DNA from 3 places in the Mesorhizobium sp. WSM4815 genome. Region 3 is predicted to be linked to each of the others. Evidence: predicted binding sites of a transcription regulator. Region 3 holds the regulator's gene; each other region holds the start of a gene.

Region 1 (4,135 bases), on a different contig from region 3:
GGGCAACGGAATCCCAAAGTCTCTTTCTCTATTTGCCGCGTGATTTGTTCGCCGATGCGGCGGCAACCCTGGACGCAAAGAATAATTCAATTCTGTCCGGCAACTTTGCCAACCTTTTGCTCGACTACCTCAAGAACATCGAAGCAAGACTGCGCAGTCTCACGGCTGACGATCTGCCCCGCATCGTGCACGCAACACGCAGCATGATCATTGCCTGCCTCTCGCCCCCGGCAGAACATGCCGCGGCCACCGAACAATTGGTGAGTGTCGCGCTGATGGAGCGAGCCCGTCGATACGTCCACAACAATCTGGATGCGGCTCATCTGACGCCGGATTCAATGTGCCGGGCGCTCGGCGTCTCGCGCTCTCGTCTTTATCAGTTGTTCGAACCGAGCGGTGGTGTTCTCCACTACATACAAAGTCGCCGACTTCTGGCAGCCCATGTTGCGCTTAGCAATCCGGCGGACAGCCGGCGCATTGTTAATATTGCCGAAGCCGTCGGGTTTAGTTCAGCGGCTAATTTCAGCCGAGCTTTTAGCAAGGAATTCGGCTACAGCCCCCGCGAAGTCCGAAGCTCCGTGGTGTTACCGCGCCCCGCCCACTCTGTTTCGCATGCCGGACACGAGGAGGCCTCTTCCTTTGAACATTGGCTCAAAGCGCTCGGAAGCTGAGTACAGGATCGGGAATGGTTGAAGTGGGGCGGGCTTAAAACAGGGCGGGGAAGATCAGTCGCCTCATGGACCAGAATATTTTCGTGTCGCGTTCACCGCGCCATCAATTATAGCCGATCCCCGATTTATCAACCGACTGTTCATCGATGTCGCCGCGCATCACAGCGGAGCATACATTGCAACTACGCAGCATAAGACACTTGTTGAGACCGCGAGTCGTATGTTTGCCAAGTCAAGAAACAAAGAGATAGAGCGGTTCTGCGGTTCCTTGAAATGACGAACCGCTCTAGCCCGGATTATCTCACCAGCAAAGGGCTGCGTAGGCTGGCGGCGATCCCGGACAGCAATTAGCCGGTCGGGAACGAAGAGCGCCGCGCCGAGCAAGATATGTACGCCGGGATAAGTATTAGGATGCAAAGCTAACGACAGATCGGCTTCGTGCGTAGATGCTTGCAATGCTTGGCGGGGGCTCGGCGGCTTGGCGGGGGCTCGGCACAGGTGGCAGGCATCATGTTGGGGAGATGTCGTGCTGCCTGTGCCGATAGCCGCCGCTGCGCGGTCAAAGGTGGCGTCATTGAGTAAGCGTGCCAAGGTCGTTGGCGGCCGGCTGGAGTTTCTTCCGCCGCAGATCCCGACTCGGGTCGAGCGGCCGCCTGAAGGTGAGGGCTGGGTCCACGAGGCCAATCTCGACGGCTATCGAACCCAGATCATCATCGATAATGCCGGTGTGCGTCTTTACAGCAAGAACGGCCGCGACTGGACCACGAAATACTGGCCCATCGCACTAGCCGTCGATCTGCCATGCCGGACTGCCATTCTCGACGGCGAAGTCATTGTTCCCGGCGAGCAGGGCGCTTTCGATTGCCCTGCGCTGGAAGCGGCGATCTGGAACGAGCCGAACCGGCTGGTGTTCGTCGCGTTCGATATCCTCCATCTCGACGGCCACGATCTAGGCTCCTTGCCGCTGCTGCAGCGCAAGCAGGCGCTGTGGCAACTGGTTGAGCCTGGCCTCGGCAAGATCCAATACAGTGAGCATTTCGAGGGCAGCGCGCTGGCGCTCTTCCGCACCGTCGAGAAGATCGGGCTCAATGGAATTATCTCGAAGCGCGCCGACAGCCGCTACAGGAGCGGACTGTCGAGCACATGGCTGAAGGCCAAAAAATTCGAAGAAGCCGACTCCCCAATTGGGGGTCGTTTATGAGCCAGGCACGGCTCCAATGCCCTGATCACTGCTCACGGGCGTCCTCACCGATTTGAGGCCTACGCGGCCGGACGCGACCCGCAGACTAATCTGGCGGAACAAATCATGATCATTCTCATTGTGGTGATCATCAAGGGAGATTGATCATGGGTGACCGGCACAACCCAAAAATCGAGGCACCGGCAAATGTCGAAAAGGACCCGGAAGATTGGATCAGCGGAGATGATCCCATGACCCCCGCACAAGCCTCCTATTTGAAAACTTTGGCGGAACAGGCCGACGACCCTGACGCCTATGCTGACGGCCTCAGCAAGGTGGAAGCCTCTAAACGCATCGATGCACTCCGGGAGAAGTTAGGCCTGTAGTGCCCGCTCGTGGCTGTTGGCCTCCGGCGACGGGGGCCGTTCCATCGAACCAGATAGCGGCTCTGTCCAGTTTGTTACCGTGGTCTGACGCCGGGAATGAGTTGCATTGCGTTCTGCAACCGCTCGCTGGATAGTCTTGGCGATGTTGCAGACCTTGATGACTCATTGGCCCCAGGTCCTCGCGATCATCCCGGTGGTGATGGCGGCCATCGGCATCGTCCACGCCATAATGACGAAGGAAGACGTCCGCGCCGCCACAGGTTGGGTCGGCGTGATGTTCCTGTCGCCATTCCTCGGCGCGATCATCTACGCCGTTGCCGGCATAAACCGCATCCGTCGTGCAACGATCAGCGCCATGCGGCCCCTTTCCAGTGAGGCGGATTCCGCAAAACATGAGCGCAACGTTGCCGCCGAGGAACTGATTGCGGAGCGGTACGGCCAACGCTTCACCGGCCTGAAGACATTGGGCGACAGGGTGGCCCGGCGTGCCCTGACCTCGGGAAACGCGATTGCGATATTGGAGACAGGTGACGAGGCCTATACCGCAATGTGCCGAGCGATTGATGGCGCTCAACGCACTATCCTTCTCGAGACCTACATCTTCGACAATGACGATGTCGGGCGGCTTTTCGTGGAATCTCTCGCCGGAGCCGTCCAGCGGGGTGTCAGCGTTCGCGTGCTGATCGATGCAGTCGGGGCGCGTTACTCCGTCCCCAGCATTCTAGGGCGCCTGCGACAGGCAGGAATCCCAGCAGACCTCTTCAACGGCAACATTGTCATGGGCCTGCGTCTTCCCTACGCCAACCTCAGAACGCACCGGAAGATCCTGGTCGTCGATGGCACGATTGCGTTCACCGGAGGGATGAACATCCGAAAGGGATTCTCAGCCGAGTTCGCCGGCTCCTCCAGCGCGAGGGACACGCATTTTCAGGTCACCGGGCCGGTCGTAGCGGACCTTTTTTCGGTTGCCGCCGAAGATTGGCGCTTCGTGAGCGGCGAGTTCCTGAAAGGCGACACCTGGCAAGTGGCCACGCTTCCCGCGGCTCCCGGTCAACCAATGCTGGCGCGGGCGGTTGCATCCGGGCCGGATGCCAGCATCGAAACGAACCACAACTTGCTGATCGGGGCGTTTTCCGTCGCCCGCAAATCGATCCGCATCATGTCGCCCTATTTCCTGCCGGATCGGGAACTGATCAGCGCGCTGACGACCGCAGCCAGGCGAGGCGTCGAGATCGACATCGTGGTACCGGCGATGAACAATCTTTTCCTTATTGACCGGGCGATGACGGCGCAATTCGATCAGGTCCTGAAGCACTATTGCCGCGTATGGCGCACGCAGGGCTCGTTCGATCATTCGAAGCTGCTGTCGGTCGATGGAGTTTGGGCTTTTATAGGATCCTCCAATCTTGATGCCCGGTCCCTGCGGCTGAATTTTGAGATTGATGTAGAGGTTCTTGATGCAGGCTTTGCCGCGGAGATTGAAGCGCGGATCGGATCGGCAATCGCCTCCGCCGCGTCTGTAACGATCGAAACCTTGAGAGCCCGGCCATTCATCGTCCGCCTGTTCGACCGAGTGTTGTGGCTGGGATCGCCCTACCTTTAGAGGCTTTCTCGTTCTGCCCGGGGCAATTCGGGCGACGCAGCCATCGCTCCTTTCGAGCGCCGCATCTCGTCAGGGCAGGAAGCAGCGATTGCAGATCCTGTTTGAGTGAGACAAAGCTAAGTCTTGAAGGTGGTGAGGACGAGCAGCAGACTCATGCAAAGAACTGGACATAGCTTTCCTGCAAGTGTGCTCAAATCCATTCGCGACAGAAAAAAGCAGAAGGCGAACGCTGCGCCGTCCGAAGGGACACGCCCCGCGGGGACTCTGGTCGCATCTTACAATGTTCACAAATGCG
Region 2 (4,135 bases), on a different contig from region 3:
GCCCATCTCGCAGTCGCCTTCTGCCGCGCCTTGAACATCCCGACGCGCTATTGCACCGGCTATATCAGCGACATCGGTTTGCCGAAACCGTGGTCGGACATGGACTTCGCCGCCTGGATGGAGGTCTACCTCGGCGGTCGCTGGCATGCCTTCGATCCGCGCAACAATGCGCCGCGCATCGGCCGCATCCTGATCGCCTCCGGCCGCGACGCGGCCGATGTGCCGCTGACCCATATCTTCGGGCCGGGTATGCTGGCCGGTTTCAAGGTCTGGACGGAAGAAGTCATCGAAGAGGCGTCGACGCAGCAGCCTTGAACCTGCGGATGGTTTGCCGCGTTGTGAATGCCTGTGTGGAGCTTCGGCCGGTGCGCCGTTAAGCTCCAACGCGTCGAGGCGCGGCTGAAGGGAGGAGCGAAGATGAAAATCGACGGCGGGTGCCATTGCGGCGCCATCACTTACGAGGCGGAGGTCGATCCGAACAAGACCAGTATTTGTCACTGCATCGATTGCCAGCAGCTGACCGGAACAGCGTTTCGGGTGACCGTGCCGGCGCCGGAGGAGCGCTACCGGATCACCAAGGGCACGCCGAAGATCTACATCAAGACCGCAGCGAGCGGCGCCAGGCGCGCCCAGGCCTTTTGCGGCGAGTGCGGTACGCACCTCTATGCCACGTCGGTTGGCGACGGGCCGAAAGTCTATGGCATCAGGGTCGGCACGGCGCGGCAGCGCGAACAACTGATCCCGAGAAAACAGATCTGGCACCGCTCGGCGCTGCCTTGGCTGCCGGAGTTCGAAGGCACAATGATCGTCGAGGAGCAGTAGCCTCTCAGTCGTCGCCTTCGACCACCCTTAGCCTCAATTGGCCGGTCTTGGAGTCGGCGACGCGCGCACCCGCTTCGGTCTTCGCGCTGGCCGCCGATCCGGCGTCGCCTTCCGCCGGCTGCGCGCCGAACTCCAGCGCCTCGATCTTCCGGCCGCGCTTGGTCACCTTCGACGTCGAGACGAGAATATCGTCGATATCCTTGGCCGACTGGCCGAAATGGCTCTGCAGCTTGCGCACCCGCTCGTCGAGGCGCGAGACATCCTCCATCAGCCGGATGACTTCGCCCTGGATCAAATGCGCCTGCTCGCGCATGCGGGCGTCCTTGAGAATCGCCTGGATGACCTGAATCGACAGCATCAGCAGCGACGGCGAGACGATGACGATGCGGGCGCGGTGCGCCTTGTGGACAATCCCCTCGAAATTCTCGTGGATCTCGGCGAATACCGATTCCGACGGCACGAACATGAAGGCGGTGTCCTGCGTCTCGCCCTGGATCAGGTATTTGTCGGAAATATCGCGGACATGCACCTCGATATCACGCCGAAACGCTTGTGCGGCGATCTTCTGCAAATCGACGCCTTCGGCGGCACGGATGGCATTCCAGGCTTCCAGCGGAAACTTGGCGTCGATGGCGAGTGCGGGCGCCCCGTTCGGCATCTTCACCAGGCAGTCGGGCCGGCTGCCGTTCGACAGGGTCGCCTGGAATTCATAGGCGCCGTGCGGCAGGCCGTCGGCGACGATCGCCTCCATGCGCGACTGGCCGAAGGCGCCGCGCGTCTGTTTGTTGGAGAGGATTGCCTGAAGTTGCACGACCTGGCTGGCGAGCGACTGGATGTTGCCTTGCGCTGTATCGATGACCGCCAGCCGCTCCTGCAGTTTGGCGAGGCTTTCATGCGTCGATTTCGTCTGCTCGGTCATGGTCTGGCCGAGACGGCCGGTCATCGCGTCGAGACGCTGGCCGATCGACTGCGTGAGTTCGGCCTGCCGCGCCCCGAACACTTCGGCGATGGCGCCCATGCGGCCCTGCATCTCGGCCTGGCTTGCCAGGATGCCGGCCATCCGCGCCTCGGCGTCGCGGGCGTGGTCGGCGGCTTCCGCGGCAGCCACCGCACGCGCCTTGGCCGAGCGCCAGAGCGCGACGACGAGCGCCACGAACAGGCCCAGGAACAGGACCGCGCCGAATGCCAGCGCGTGGCCGAGCATGATCGTGGTGGCGCCGAACCGGGCGATCGGTTCGGACAGGATGGTGGTCAGGTCGTTCATATCGGACAGCATAGATGATTCGGCCTGACGACACAGATCAAAACGTGAACGCCGCTGCAAATGCCCCGGTTGACGCTTTTCGTGCGAGGTCTTAGGTGAGACGCCATGTCGATCAAGCCGCTCATCATCCTTCCCGATCCCGTCCTGCGCCAGGTTTCGAAACCGGTCGAGCGCGTCGACGGCGCCTTGCGCAAACTGGCCGACGATATGCTGGACACAATGTATGATGCGCCGGGCATTGGTCTGGCGGCGATCCAGATCGGCGAACCGCTGCGCATGCTGGTGATCGACCTCGCCAAGGAAGACGAGCCGCCGGCGCCGCATGTCTTCATCAATCCCGAGATTCTTGAGAGCGCCGATCAGCGCTCGGTCTACGAGGAGGGGTGCCTGTCGATCCCGGATTACTATGCCGAGGTCGAGCGCCCTGCCGCCGTGCGGGTGAAATATCTCGATCGCGACGGCAAGCTGCAGGAGATCGAGGCCGAAGGGCTGATGGCGACTTGCCTGCAGCACGAAATCGACCATCTCAACGGCGTTCTGTTCATCGACCACATCTCGAAGCTGAAGCGCGACATGGTGGTGAAGAAGTTCAAGAAGCTCGCCAGGGACAAACCATCAGGCAGCAAGGCGCCGGGCAAGTTAGTGGGATAGGGCGATACTCGCGCAGTTTGATGCTGAACCTTTCGAAGATGTTGGCGGGACAGCGCCCCTCTACCCTGTTCCAGATCAGGAAATGGAGACGCCGATGAGCGACATGCTGATCAGAAATATTCCCGAACCCTTGAAGCGGGAAATCGAGCAGGCGGCGCGTAAGAGCGGCCAGAGCCTGTCGGGCAAGGCGGTAGCTCTTCTGCGCGAAGGCATGGTCGCCGAAAGGCAAGCCAGGCTGGAGCCGGGTCTTTCGGCATGGGACGCTATTCGCGCGACTTTCGCTGCTGAAAACGCAATTGGCGATGAATTCGCCAAGATCATGAACGAAATCGAAGCAGAAAGGAAACGCGACTTCGGTCGCCGACCCGCAAAGTTCGCGACTTCGACTGAGCCGACTTAACGGCCAGACGAAGACCGGACCCGGAACAAAATGCCCTTGCGCGTCATCTTCATGGGTACGCCCGAATTCTCGGTGCCGACGCTGCGGGCGATCGCGGATGCCGGACATGAGATTGGAGCCGTCTACACTCAGCCGCCGCGCGCCGCCGGTCGCCGCGGGCTGGAACTGACGCCGTCGCCGGTGCAGCGCGAGGCCGAGCGGCTGGGCCTCGAGGTGCGGACGCCGGTGTCGCTGAAGAAGGAGACCGAGCAGCAGGCGTTCCGCGCCTTGCGGGCCGATGTCGCCGTCGTCGTCGCCTATGGATTGCTGTTGCCCAAACCCATTCTCGAGGCGCCGCGGCTCGGCTGCCTCAATGGTCACGCGTCGCTGTTGCCACGCTGGCGCGGCGCCGCCCCTATCCAGCGCGCCATCATGGCCGGTGATACCGAGACAGGCATGATGGTGATGCGGATGGAAGAGGGCCTGGACACCGGCCCGGTGGCGATGGCCGAAAAATGCGCCATCGGCCCCAATATGACGGCCGGCGAACTGCATGATCGGCTGATGCACATTGGCGCCGCGCTGATGGCGGAAGCGCTGGCTCGTCTGGAACGGGATGCCCTGACTTTTACCGCACAGGCGACGGAGGGGGTGACCTATGCCAAAAAGATCGATAAAGCGGAGACGCGCGTGGACTGGACGCGGCCTGCTGGCGAAGTCCACGATCATATTCGCGGCCTGTCGCCCTTTCCCGGCGCATGGTGCGAGATCGAAATTGCCGGCCGCCTGGAGCGGCTGAAACTGCTTCGCTCGACGCTTTCGCAAGGCGCCGGCGAGCCGGGAGGAATTCTCGACGACCGGCTGACGGTCGCCTGCGGGTCAGGCGCGATCAGGTTGGTCGAAGTTCAACGTGCGGGCGGAAGGCCCATTGCCGCGCAGGAGTTTCTGCGCGGGGCCAAGCTCGAAAAAGGAACGAAATTCTCATGAGCATGATGTCGATACGCGCGGCAACGCCGCGG
Region 3 (4,135 bases):
GTGCGGCCGTCACGCGCTCACGCCGCAAAACGCATCTGTGCTTCATGGCAGCGTTGCTGTGCGCGCTTGGTGTGCTCGCCGCCAAGGTTGAAACCTGGCGCGCCGGAACGAAGATGCTCGGTTCGGAAATCCAGACCCGGCTGACCGGCCGTGTCGTCAGGCTCGACCAGATGGCGAACGGCCGGATTAGGCTGACCATCGACGTGATGTCGACCGCCCGGCCGACACTGCGTTATGCACCCGAACGTGTCAGGGTGTCGGCACGCAAGATTCCCGCTGAGATGACCGCAGGCTCGGTGGCAACCGGCTATGTGAGGCTTTTGCCTCCGACTGGCCCGGTCAGACCGGACAGCTTTGACTTTTCCTTCGACAGCTATTTCGCCGGTATCGGTGCCAGTGGCTTTTTCCTCGGCAGTCCAAAGATCGTCGTCTCCGAAGATGCACCGTTAACCGCACGCCTTTCTTCGTCGATCGAGAAGGCGCGCGAAACCATCGCCGACCATATCAGGGACAGCATCGGTGGTGCCGAGGGGGAGATTGCCGCTGCGCTGATCGTCGGCGTGCGTGCCGGCATCCCCGAAGAGATAAACGAATCGATGCGGCGCACCGGCATCTACCACATCATCTCCATTTCCGGCCTGCACATGGCGCTTGTCGCCGGCACCGTCATGGGATTGCTGCGCGGCGCCTTTGCGCTGTTTCCCGACTTTTCGTCGCGCCGGCCGGTCAAGAAATATGCGGCTGCTGCCGCACTCGTCTCCATCGCTGCCTATCTGATCTTTTCCGGTATCGTGGTCGCGGCTGAACGCAGCTTCATCATGCTGGCGGTAATGCTTGTCGCCGTGCTGTTCGACCGGGCGGCACTCACCATGCGCAACCTGGCGATTTCGGCCATCGCCGTCATCGTCGTGTCGCCGCATGAGGTGGTCGGCGCAAGCTTCCAGATGTCCTTCGCCGCGACTGCGGCTCTCGTGGGCGCCTATGCCGGTTGGTCCGACTACCGTGCCGACAAGGCCAAGGCGCCGCGACAGCGACGGTCACCGGTCGCTTTCGTCACGCGCAAACTCGTCGCTGGGGCAGGCACCATCGCAATGACCTCCATCATTGCCGGCAGCGCCACCGCGCTCTTCGCCATCTGGCACTTTCAGCGCGTCTCGCCGCTCAGCCTGTTCGCCAATCTGGCCGTCATGCCGATCGTCACGATCGTCATGTTCCTGGCCGTCCTGAGCGCCTTGGCAATGCCTTTCGGCCTCGACGGCCCTTTCCTCTACATGATGGGCAAGGGCCTGACGGCGATGATCGCAATTTCGGGATGGATTTCGGAGCGTTCGCCGGTCGATGCAGTCGGCCTGATCTCGTTGCAATCGGTCCTGCTGGTGACGGTCGCCCTGGTCATCGCCACGATGGCGACGACATGGCTGCGGCTTGCGGCACTTCCCTTTGCGCTCGCCGGCCTGCTGACGATTTCCGAGACGCGCACCCCCGACGTGCTGATTTCGGAGGATGCGCATCTGGTGGCGCTGCCGATCGGCGGCGGCGAACTTGCCGTCAACCGGGTGCGTTCGAACGAATTCACCACCGACAACTGGAAACATGCGCTGGTTTCAACGACGATCGTCGAGCCGGAGACATTCGAAAAAGGAGATGTGCAGTTCGACATCGCCGACCCGGCCGACCTGCCGCCGGGAGCGCCTTTCACCTGCACTGCCGGCCTGTGCCTGGCCCGGCATCCGTCCGGCGCGCTCATCGCGCTCGCCGACAACCGCAAAACCGCGCGGCCGGCCTGTGCCTTTGCGGATTTGATCGTCATCGACGATGCCACAGCCTATTACAAACCCTGCCGCAATCCGCTGGTTCTCGTCGTCACCAAACGGCAGCTCGCCCGCATGGGCAGTGCCGCCGTCTTCTTCGATCCGCTATCGGCGACGACGCGCGCAGAAATCCGTTTTGCCGTCAGACAGCCATACAGGCCCTGGCATGAGCAGCGGCGATTTTCGCGCGAGGCGAGGGGCCTGCCGCCTTACCGAAAAGCCGAGAAACCCAAGAAGCCTGCCGCTCAGTAACGCCGGATCAGTCCGACGAGCTTACCCTGCACCTTGACCCGGTCCGGCCCGAAGATGCGCGTCTCGTAGGCCGGATTGGCGGCTTCCAGTGCGATCGAGGCACCTTTGCGGCGGAATCGTTTCAGCGTCGCTTCCTCCTCGTCGACCAGCGCGACAATGATCTCGCCAGGCTGGGCCGTATCGGCGTTGCGGATGATGACCGTGTCGCCGTCGAAGATGCCGGCCTCGATCATCGAATCACCCTTGACCTCCAGCGCGTAGTGCGTGCCGCCGGTGATCATGTCCGGTGGCACCGAGATCGAATGCGTCTGGTGCTGGATGGCGTCGATCGGCACACCGGCAGCGATGCGGCCCATCACCGGTATGGAGACGGTGGCAACGACGTCGTCGTCATTGCCGGCAGCACGCATGCGCGAAGGCGCCGGCTTGATCTGCCGTCCGAGGCCGCCCTGTCCAAGCCCGCCCTGGCCAAGGCTGCCTTGAATGACGCTCGGCGAGAATTTGCGCGCCGCATTGAGGCCCGGCGCGATCGAATCGGGCAGGCGCAGCACCTCGAGCGCGCGGGCGCGGTTGGGCAGGCGGCGAATGAAACCGCGTTCCTCCAGCGCCGTGATCAGCCGGTGGATCCCTGATTTGGAGGCGAGGTCGAGCGCTTCCTTCATCTCGTCGAACGAGGGCGGAATGCCGCTTTCCTTCAGCCGTTCGTGAATGAACATCAGCAGTTCATGTTGTTTGCGTGTCAGCATCGCGACCCCCAACAGAATCAGAAAAACAAACCCAGAACAAACACTATCTGTTCCAGTTGTGTTCCGCAACCATTTAAAGTTTAATGAATGTGTTGACGTTTTGTTCAGCGTAGCATCAGCACGCTGCAGGCGGCGCCCGCTGCGGCTGCGGGAGCGAATGGCTCGCGCACGACCAGTCCGTTGGCGTCGGCCAGCATTCTGAGCATCGAGGAATCCTGAATACTGAACGGCGTTGCCTCAAGCGTGCCAGCTTCTTCCTTCACCACCGCGCGTACATAGTCCTGCCTGAGATCGTTGGCCGGCATGGCGGCGCCGAGCCGCGCCTGACGCATGTCCTGGCGGAAGGCGCGGCCGCCGAGCCGCGCCAGCAGCGGCTTCAGAAAGAGCTGCGTGCAGACCAGACTGGCCACCGGATTGCCGGGCAGGCCGATGCAGCGGATGGCGCCCAGCCGCCCGAACATCAGTGGCTTGCCGGGCCGCATGGCGATTTTCCAGAAATCGAGCGCCATGCCTTCGCCGGTCAGCACGTCATGGACGAGGTCATGGTCCCCGACCGAGGCGCCGCCCAGCGTGACGATGACGTCCGCGCCTGCGTCGACGGCTTTTGTCACCAGCGCGGCGATCGCCTCCTTGCGGTCGGGGGCGATGCCGAGATCGAGTGCGCTGGCGCCGACCGAGCGGGCCGCGGCGGCGACGCCATAGGCATTGGAGGAGATGATCTGGTCGGGGCCAAGGTCGCTGCCCGGCGGCAGCAATTCGTCGCCGGTGGCGATGATGGCGACCAGCGGCCGTTTCACCACGCGGACCTGCTGGTGGTTGGCCGACGCCGCCAGCGACAATGCCGCCGGATCAAGCAGGCGGCCTTTCTCCAGCAGCATGTCGCCCTGCGAGAAATCGAGCCCGAGGCGGCGGATGTTGCGGCCTTCAACCGTCGGCGCGGTCACTTCGACCATGCCGCCGCCGAGGTCGCGGACATTCTCCTGGATGACGATGGTGTCGGCACCGGCGGGAAGCGGCGCGCCGGTGAAGATGCGCACGGCCTGCGCCGGGCCGACTGTTCCGGCAAAGCCGCGTCCGGCCGGCGCCATGCCGATCACCGAAAGTCTCGCGGGCACGGACGCGACATCGTCGGCCCGCACGGCATAGCCGTCCATGGCTGACGCGTTGAATGGCGGCTGGGTGCGGAGCGCCATGAGCGGCCCCGCCAGCACGCGGTCGGCGGCGTCCATCAGGGCGACGCTTTCAGCCTGCAAGGGCGCAGCATCCGCAAGCAGGTGCTCGAGCGCCTCGGCGACCGCAAGCAGCGCCATTATCGGCCTGCCCCCT

What was found. Region 3 encodes LexA, which represses DNA repair genes until DNA is damaged. Its sites were predicted from a motif close to TGTTCNNNNTGTGTTCNG; they were not measured.
Region 1: AC0L2B_RS17795 (DUF3072 domain-containing protein) is a predicted target of LexA. The motif match lies at 1,967-1,984, and genes of this name have one in related genera.
Region 2: AC0L2B_RS29740 (DNA recombination protein RmuC) is a predicted target of LexA. The motif match lies at 2,120-2,137, and genes of this name have one in related genera.

Annotation. Positions count from the first base shown of each region.
Region 1 covers NZ_JBVVQS010000095.1:122,815-126,949, forward strand. Annotated here, with positions in the region: gene AC0L2B_RS17785 (helix-turn-helix domain-containing protein) at 1-671, shown strand, start outside; gene AC0L2B_RS17790 (ATP-dependent DNA ligase) at 1,246-1,872, shown strand; gene AC0L2B_RS17795 (DUF3072 domain-containing protein) at 2,019-2,237, shown strand; gene AC0L2B_RS17800 (phospholipase D-like domain-containing protein) at 2,380-3,840, shown strand; gene AC0L2B_RS17805 (endonuclease/exonuclease/phosphatase family protein) at 3,994-4,135, shown strand, end outside.
Region 2 covers NZ_JBVVQS010000102.1:204,580-208,714, forward strand. Annotated here, with positions in the region: gene AC0L2B_RS29730 (transglutaminase-like domain-containing protein) at 1-315, shown strand, start outside; gene AC0L2B_RS29735 (GFA family protein) at 418-822, shown strand; gene AC0L2B_RS29740 (DNA recombination protein RmuC) at 827-2,086, opposite strand; gene def (peptide deformylase) at 2,192-2,737, shown strand; gene AC0L2B_RS29750 (plasmid stabilization protein) at 2,832-3,137, shown strand; gene fmt (methionyl-tRNA formyltransferase) at 3,168-4,103, shown strand; gene AC0L2B_RS29760 (GNAT family N-acetyltransferase) at 4,100-4,135, shown strand, end outside.
Region 3 covers NZ_JBVVQS010000097.1:108,254-112,388, reverse strand. Annotated here, with positions in the region: gene AC0L2B_RS20195 (ComEC/Rec2 family competence protein) at 1-2,063, shown strand, start outside; gene lexA (transcriptional repressor LexA) at 2,057-2,809, opposite strand; gene AC0L2B_RS20185 (molybdopterin molybdotransferase MoeA) at 2,914-4,119, opposite strand; gene moaC (cyclic pyranopterin monophosphate synthase MoaC) at 4,119-4,135, opposite strand, start outside.